2 regions of the Bariatricus sp. SGI.161 genome follow, and region 1 is predicted to be linked to the other one. Evidence: riboswitches for the same ligand, from Rfam matches in the RefSeq annotation. Region 1 holds a riboswitch; the other holds the start of a gene.
The links. A riboswitch is a leader RNA that binds a small molecule or an ion and turns the genes downstream of it on or off. The one in region 1 is predicted to bind cobalamin.

Region 2: linked by a shared signal. The riboswitch ahead of ACQRBH_RS10660 (uroporphyrinogen decarboxylase family protein) and the one ahead of ACQRBH_RS11665 (CobW family GTP-binding protein) in region 1 are both predicted to bind cobalamin.

Annotation. Positions count from the first base shown of each region.
Region 1 covers NZ_JBNPLX010000019.1:21,276-25,732, forward strand. The annotation lists gene ACQRBH_RS11655 (AEC family transporter) at 1-102, shown strand, start outside; gene ACQRBH_RS11660 (uroporphyrinogen decarboxylase family protein) at 115-1,212, shown strand; cobalamin riboswitch at 1,261-1,438, shown strand; gene ACQRBH_RS11665 (CobW family GTP-binding protein) at 1,520-2,455, shown strand; gene ACQRBH_RS11670 (corrinoid protein) at 2,474-3,124, shown strand; gene ACQRBH_RS11675 (uroporphyrinogen decarboxylase family protein) at 3,139-4,164, shown strand; gene ACQRBH_RS11680 (uroporphyrinogen decarboxylase family protein) at 4,175-4,457, shown strand, end outside.
Region 2 covers NZ_JBNPLX010000016.1:48,111-52,567, forward strand. The annotation lists gene ACQRBH_RS10640 (insulinase family protein) at 1-960, shown strand, start outside; gene era (GTPase Era) at 1,013-1,909, shown strand; gene ACQRBH_RS10650 (hypothetical protein) at 1,964-2,140, shown strand; gene recO (DNA repair protein RecO) at 2,082-2,831, shown strand; cobalamin riboswitch at 3,079-3,265, shown strand; gene ACQRBH_RS10660 (uroporphyrinogen decarboxylase family protein) at 3,331-4,449, shown strand.

The sequences.
Region 1 (4,457 bases):
CGTTACGGAAAAGATGCCATATATGCATCAGAATTATTTGCAATGTCGACGATTATATCAATTGTAACAGTGCCGCTTATGATGCTGTTTTGTGGCGCGTAGGGAGGAATAAAAATGGAATTGATCAAATTAGAAATGACCCCAAAGGAACGTACAATTGCTTATGCACAAGGAGAGGAAGTAGATAGAATCCCGACCTCTCTTAGCGCAAGTGAGACTGTGCCGCCCTTATATGGAATTCCTATTAGTAAATATTATTTTTCGGCAGATTTGATGGTAGAGGTAGAGAGCCGTCTGGCGGAAGATTTCCATGCAGATAATATGGGAATTGGATTAGGACTAAGAACACTGGTAGAGGCATTAGGGACGAAACTAGAGTATCCAAAGCAAAATGTGTCTTATATTTTAGAACCGGCATTAAAAAGCTTTTCAGATGTGGAGAACATGGAGTTGGTGAATGTGGAAAAAGACGGAAGATTCCCCATTATTATTGAAGCGTTTGAACGGCTACAGGAAAGATTCGGATCAGAACGGGTTCTTGGCAGCGGTCTTGCAGGTCCACTTACAACAGCTGCCAGTCTGATTGGAACAGAAACGTTCTTAAAAGCAACAGTGAAAAATAAAGAAGGTGCACATCGACTTCTTCAATATAGCACAGATTGTATTGTGAAGTGCTGCAGAGATATGAATCAGAAACTGGGAATTAAGTTTATGTTATCAGAGCCAATGGCTTCTCGGGATCTTTTAAGTAAAAGACAGTTTAATGAATTCTTTGTGCCTTATCTGAAACAGGCTGTTAAAAGATTGAACGAATTTCAGGGAGCAACGTCTATTCATATTTGTGGACATACAAAAGACCGGTGGCAGGAAGTGGTTGATGCCGGTGTTTCAGGATTCTGGGTAGATAATTGTGAGAGCTTGAAAGAATTGAAAGAGGGTTATGGCAACAGAATTGCTATCAGCGGTAATCTAATGCCGGTAGATGTACTGAGAAATGGGACGGTTAGAGATATTGAAGAACATGTAAAAAAATGTATTGCAGATGCAGGCGATAATCCTTGCGGATATAATCTATGCCCTGGATGTACAACCCCGGTAGGAACGCCGAAAGAGAATATGATTGCATTCATGAATGCGGCAGCAATCTACGGAAGAGGGGCGAAAAAAGGATGTATGCCGAAGGGAATGATAAATAATAGAAATAATCTATAATACCATTGAAATTATCAATTGGGATGAAAAGATATTTTATGCTACCATATGAGTAGTAACATATATAGTGATGCATAGGCATTGAAAAGGGAATCTGGTGAGAGTCCAGAACAGCCCGCTCTACTGTAAGATAGACGATAGCCTTAGTGCCACTCGGAACATCGGGGAAGGTAAGGATTAGAGAGAGAAGTTAAGTCAGGAGACCTGCTATATATGAACGAGCTTATCGGTGGGGAGAAAGCAGTGTGTTTACGCTGCTTTTTCTGCACCGTTTTTCTTTTGCAAAATATGTAATATGAGGTGGAAGATGGAGATTCAGATTGTATCAGGGTTTTTGGGAGCAGGGAAAACAACGTTTTTAAACAAGTATCTTCCCTTACTTGGTGGAAATACCGTTGTGATTGAGAATGAATTTGGGGATGTGGGACTTGATGGAGAATTGATTCAGGGGGATCTTCCAGTAAAAGAATTGTATGCAGGATGTATCTGTTGCAGTCTGGCGCTAGATTTCCAAAAAGGAATCAAAGAACTTGCAGAACAGTTCCATCCGGACCGGATTGTTATTGAACCTTCTGGTGTGGGAAGGCTTACAGATGTTGTAAAGGCCTGTGGCCGGGCAAAAGAAAAGGAAGGAATAGATCTTAGAATTACCAAATTGATTGTAATATTAGATATTACGGAGTTTGAAGATTATATAGATGGTTTCGGTGCGTTTTACCTGGATCAGATTCAAAATGCAGGACTTATATTATTGAGTCATCTGGAACAGGTGTCAAAAGAGGAAAAGAATCGATTGATTTCGGAGATTAGAGAGGTAAATCCCGATGCTGTTATATATGAAGATGACTGGCGTAAGATGGAAGGTGCAGCCTTGTTAGAGCTTTTGGATATGTCAGAAGATTATGAAAATGATCCGGAAGACGATATGGAAGAGATAATGATGTCGCCGGCTTCAGCAGATAAGATATTTTCCAGTATGTCAATAGAAAATGCCAGAGAAATGACTGCTCATGAATTAGAGAAGGCGTTGTATGGATTAAAGGATGAAAAATATGGAAAAGTCCTGCGTGCCAAAGGAATTGTAAAAGCAGGGGGTGGAAGAGTGTTGCATTTTGATTTTACACCATCCATTGTGGAAGTGGCAGATATCTCGGATACCGTCAAAGGGACGAAAGTGGATAAGATTATTATTATAGGATGTAATTTGAATGAAACAGCGATTTGGGAGCTGTTTTCTATATAATGCAAGGAGGAAAGCAAGATGCAGGCAAAGGAAGAGTTGTTGCAGAAATTATCAGACTGTGTGTTTGATATGGAGGATGAGGAAGTTGTAGATGTGGTCAAAGAGTATATTGAATGTGGTTATGACCCACAGGAAGGTATGCTGGAAGGCCTGGTTGATGGAATGAAGAGAGCCAGTGCCATGTATGAAGAAGGAGAATACTTTGTGCCAGAGCTGATTGTATGTTCTGATGCAATGTATGCTGGAATCGAAGAGTTCCAAAAATATCTGCCAGACACAGAAGACACTAGTATTGGTAAAGTGTTAATCGGTGTTGTAGAAGGAGATACTCATGATATTGGAAAGAATCTGGTAAGAATCATGATGGAGACTGGAGGATTCGATGTTCATGATCTGGGACGAGATGTGCCTTTGGATGCATTCGTGGACTATATCAGAGACAATGATGTAGATATCTTGTGCATGTCTTCGTTAATGACTACGACAATGCCGGGCATGGCTACAGTCATTGAGAAGTTAAAAGAAGCAGGACTTCGTGATAAGGTCAAGATTATGGTCGGTGGAGCACCGGTATCTTCGGCGTTCGCAGAACGCATTGGTGCAGACGGATATACCAGAAGTGCAATTGAAGCAGTTGAGTTTGCAAAGAAATTAGTTGGGGCAGCATAAGGAGGAAGAATACTATGATGGGAAAAAGAGAAGCGGTAAAAGCAATTTTGGAAGGAAAAGGTGCCGATAGGATTCCCGTAATTATGAATGCATTTTCACTTCCGGTTGCCCGTTATGGATATACGATGCCTGAGGCTTTGACGAATCCAGAGAAGCTTACAAAATGTATGGTCGGTACCAGACGTGAACTTGGATATGATGGATTATGTGCAGGAGCTTATGGCGGAATTGCACGTATGATGGGAGGACATCTGCCGAACAGCGAGGGAAAGATCGTTGGCGATGGCGATGATGTCGTACATTCCTTAGAGGATATCAAAAAGTTACGTCCATACAAAGCCGAAGATTGTATGGAATTAAAAGGCGTTTTAAAGACGATTGAATTGATGAGAAAAGAAGAGCCGGATGAGCCTATATTTGTAATCGTACATACACCGACGGCGGTAGCATTTACCTTAATGGGAGCAAAACCGGCATTTAAAGCGATGGTAAAGAATCCGGAATTGTTCCGTGCAATTTCTGATTATGTAGAAGATGCAGTCGTTGAGTCCTGTAAAGTACTTACGGATGCCGGGGTTGATTTCCTGTGGTTCCCGACACCGAACTTCGGCGGATATTGCATTTCAAGAAGATCCTATGAAAAATGTATTTCGGAAAGTAATATTCGTGCATTAAAGAGAATCAAAGACGATGGAGCACCAATCGTGCTGCATACTTGTGGATTATATGATGACAGATTTGATCTAGTGTTAAATGAGTCTGGAGATGCTTGGCATATTTCTGATACCAGTACTAAGAAGATCAAAGAAGAATATGGAGATAAGGTAGCATTAATGGGAAGCATCCCTTGTGTCTCTGTTCTTCTGGAAGGAACAGAAGAAGAAGTGTACCAGTTCTCTTATAAAGAATGTATGGATGCTGCAAAGGATGGGCGGTTTATTTTGAGCGGAGACTGCGACGTACCGCCGTCAACGCCGGATGAGAACATGAGGGCAGCAATCAGAGCTGCAAAGGATGCAGAAAAAGTATTGTTCGGATAGGAGAATTATTATGGGAGACATCAAAGATTTTCACTGTACCTATGATAATTCAGTAGGAATCAGTGGAGAAGTAACCGATGGACTTGACCTTACGTTCCCGGATGCATATATGCACTGGGATACAATGGCAAAATTGTCAAAAGCATTGAAGGAGCATGATAATGCTTCTTTCTGTGAACTGCCATTTTGCCATACCGTTGAGGCAGAAGCAATGGGCGGCATCATTAATTATGGAAATGAGACGACCGGACCACGGGCAAAAGAATATATCTGTACTGCAGTAGAAGAACTGC
Region 2 (4,457 bases), on a different contig from region 1:
TTAAATGATACGAAACGAATCAAGGAGATCCTGGCAATGACCAAGTCAAGGCTCTCTATGAAATTCCAGTCATCCGGGCATACAACAGCGGCGCTTCGGGCATTGTCATATGCTTCTCCGTCCGCAAAATTCAAAGATATGACAAATGGCATAGATTTTTACCAGAAGATAGTGGAGCTGTCAGATCATTTTGAGGAAGAAAAAGAATCAATAACCGCAACACTTATCGATCTTACCAAGAAACTATTCCGTTCGGATAACATGATGATCAGTTATACTGCTTCAAAAGAAGGAATGGACGGATTAGAGAAGATGATTGCCAATCTTTCCGAAAGACTTTACAAAGAAGTTCCAGAAGAGACGCCATGCATCATCCATTGCGAAAAGAAGAACGAAGGATTCAAAACAGCATCAAAAGTACAGTATGTGGCACGAACCGGTAACTTCATCGATAATGGAGCTGCATATACCGGAGCACTTCAGATCCTGAAGGTAATCCTAAGCTACGATTATCTCTGGCAGAATATCCGTGTAAAAGGCGGAGCATATGGATGCATGAGCAATTTCAACCGCATAGGAGAAGGTTATTTCGTTTCCTACCGTGATCCAAATCTGAAGCGCACCATAGAAGTATACGAAGGAATTGTAGATTACCTGAAGAACTTCACCGTAAGCGACAGAGACATGACCAAATACATCATCGGAACCATCAGCAATATAGATCAGCCTATGACACCCGCAACCAAAGGCGAACGATCCATGAACCTCTACATGAATAAAGTAAGCGCAGACATGATCCGCGAAGAACGCAGCCAGATTCTAGATGCAACACAAGATGATATTCGCGCCCTTTACCGAGTTGTAGAGGCCGTATTGAAGGCAGATCAACTGTGCGTAGTTGGAAGCGAAGATATAATAGAAGAAAATAAAGAACTGTTTAAAACTGTGACAAGTTTTTAACAGGGGACGTAGTAAATTGAAAGAATACTACGTCCCCATTTAAGGAGTTTTTATGAGAAAAGATTATAAATCGGGATTTGTTACTTTGATCGGACGCCCAAATGTGGGGAAATCTACGTTGATGAATTGTCTGATAGGACAAAAAATTGCCATTACTTCTAATAAGCCGCAGACGACGAGAAATCGTATCCAGACGGTGCTGACAACGGAGAAGGGGCAGACCGTGTTTGTGGATACGCCGGGTATCCACAAGGCGAAGAATAAGCTTGGGGAATATATGGTGAATGTGGCAGAGCGGACGTTGAATGAGGTGGATGTGGTGTTGTGGCTTGTGGAGCCAACGACGTTCATCGGTGCAGGTGAGCAGCACATTGCCAAGCAGCTTCAGAGAGTTCATACCCCAATTATTCTGGTTATTAATAAGATTGACAGTGTGAAGAAGGAAGAGGTATTGCCGGCAATTGCAGCGTATAAGGATGTCTGCGATTTTGCGGAAATTGTTCCGGTGTCTGCAAGAAATGGGGATAATACGGATGAGTTGATCCGAGTGATCATGAAGTATCTTCCTTATGGACCACAGTTTTATGATGAGGATACCATTACTGATCAGCCGGAGCGTCAGATCGTAGCAGAGCTGATCCGCGAAAAAGCACTTCATTGTCTGCAGGATGAGATTCCACATGGAATTGCGGTGGCAATTGACCAGATGAAGATGCAGAAGAAGGTAATGCATATTAATGCGACCATTATCTGTGAGAGAGACTCCCACAAGGGGATAATTATTGGAAAACAAGGAAATATGTTGAAAAAGATTGGTAGCACAGCCCGCTATGAGATTGAGAAAATGCTGGATTGTCAGGTAAATCTGAAACTCTGGGTCAAGGTAAAGAAGGATTGGCGGGACAGTGAATATCTAATGAAAAATTTTGGTTATCGGGATGAAGAATAAAATCAGCCTTTTCTGGGAGAACCTAATCCTATCAACAGAGGATGAGGTGATTTCATGGAAGAAGAGTACTGGGAGCGTTTTCTGGAGACGGGAAAAGTGACAGATTATCTTTGCTATAAGGGAATGCAGATTTGTAAACAGATAATAAAAGACCATGAAGGTGGAATAAACGGTGAATCAGATTACAGTGACAGGCTTGGTCCTGCAGGCGACTCCTGTCGGCGAATATGACAGACGAGTGGTAATTCTGACAAAAGAACGAGGGAAGATTGCAGCATTTGCCCGCGGCGCAAGAAGGCCTAACAGTGCACTGATGGGAGTAACGAGTCCATTTTCCTTCGGAGAATTTACAGTTTATGAGGGGCGGACATCATATACATTGGTGTCGGCCTCTATTTCCAATTACTTTCAGGAGCTGCGTATGGATGTTGAAGGGGCATATTACGGATTCTATTTTATGGAGCTGGCCAACTATTATGCAAGAGAAGCTAACGATGAGACTCAGCTTTTAAAGCTCTTGTATCAGACTCTTCGGGCACTTGTAAATCCCCATATACCAAACCGGCTGATTCGATATATCTATGAGCTGAAAACGGTCAGTATCAATGGAGAAGGACCACAGGTATTCCAGTGTGTAGGATGCGGGGACAGAGAAAGACCAATGGTGTTCAGTGTTAGACGTGGAGGTCTGCTCTGTGACAGATGCAGAAGAGATGTTTCGGATGGAATGGTGCTGAATCCCTCCACAATCTATACGCTTCAATATATTGTGGGAACGCCGGTGGAAAAACTATATACCTTTACCGTATCTGATGAAGTGCTTCGGGAACTGGGAAAAGTGACCGGAAGATATCTGGAAACTTACGTAGGAAAAAGATTTAAGTCATTAGAGATATTAGAACAATTGACAAAATTAGGATAAAAATATACATAAAAGGGGAGCCTCGCACCCGACCAGATCTGTTGGTGTGCGAAGCTCCTCTCTGATGTTATTCTTTTTCAAGCAGCGTTTCCTGTAATATATTTATCTGTATTATAGTTTGTCAGAACGAAAACATAAAGTGAATGAATCATTTAGAGATGAAAAACCCGTAGAATAGAAACTATCTATATAAGACTTTTACTATAGAAATAACCGATTTGGAAAATGTTAATTCACATGATAAACTTGAAATGTAAACGTATATAGTGACAATGAGAATTGTTGAAAAGGGAATTCGGTGAGAGTCCGGAGCAGCCCGCTCTACTGTGTGACGGACGATGGTTTTGTTGACCACTCAAAATATTTTGCTTTTGGGGAAGGAAATCCAGAGGACGAAGTCGAGTCAGGAGACCTGCTATATATTTTCAGGAGATTTCGGTGGGGAAAGACAGTGTTTACGCTGTTTTTTCGTACCGTATTTTATTTTAGGAGGTAAAAAATGGATTATCAAGAGCTGAAAAAGTTGATGAATGAACAGAAAGAAGAGATGACACCTTCTGAACGTATGGCAGCATACATGAAAGGGGAGGAAGTGGACTGCATTCCATATGGAATTCTTGCCCCAGACATGGCGATTGCCGATTTGATGGGATATTCAACGAAACAAATGAGTGAAGATCCGGAAGTTATGGCAAAGGTCATCAGGGAGAAGGATGTGACATATAACAATTTTGGATTTGGAGTTGGGCCGGATTTAAGAACCATTGGAGTAGCACTTGGATCGAAACTTTTCACACCAGAATACGGAGTGCCTCGAATCGAAGAACATGTCCTTATGGATTATGCAGATATTGATAAATTAAAAGTAGTGGACCCATATGACAATCCCGTTCTTACCCCAATGCTTGATATGGCAAAAGAATTAAAAAAACGATTACCCGAATATCCAATCAGCACAGGTGTGACAGGGCCAGTGTCATGTGCAGCTGCGATCAGGCCGGTGGATTTAATGTTAAGAGATACCAGAAAAAATCCGGAAATGCTGAAAAAGCTTTTGAAACTTTCCAATGAATGTTCATTAAAATGGGTAGAAGCATTTTGTAAAGAATTTGGGCCATGTTCTGTATTTATATCTGATCCGGTGACCTGCTCGGATATTTTGAGTAAAAAGCAGTTCGATGAGTTTTCTTACCCATATTTGAAAGAGTTAATTGATGGGCTTTATGAAATAACAGGACAGCCGCCGATGATCCATATTTGTGGAAAGACAAAACCAATCTGGAACGACATTGCAAATAGTGGAGTATGTGCATTTAGTATAGATAATTGCGAAGATCTTGCTGAGGCAAAAGAAGCGATTGGAGATAAAGTGATGTTAATGGGAAATGTACCGCCAGTAGATGTTATGTTAAATGGTACGATTGATGAGGTGATTGCGTCCTGTAAAGAATGTATTGAAAAGGCAGGAGACAGTCCAAAAGGATTCCAGCTTAACGTCGGATGTCAGACGCCGTTTGGTACATCTAAAGAGAATATGGAAGCTCTTATCTATGCAGCAAGAAAATATGGGCGTGGTGCGAAAATAGGATGCCTGCCGAAAGGATTGCAAGAAGATTAAGAGGTAGT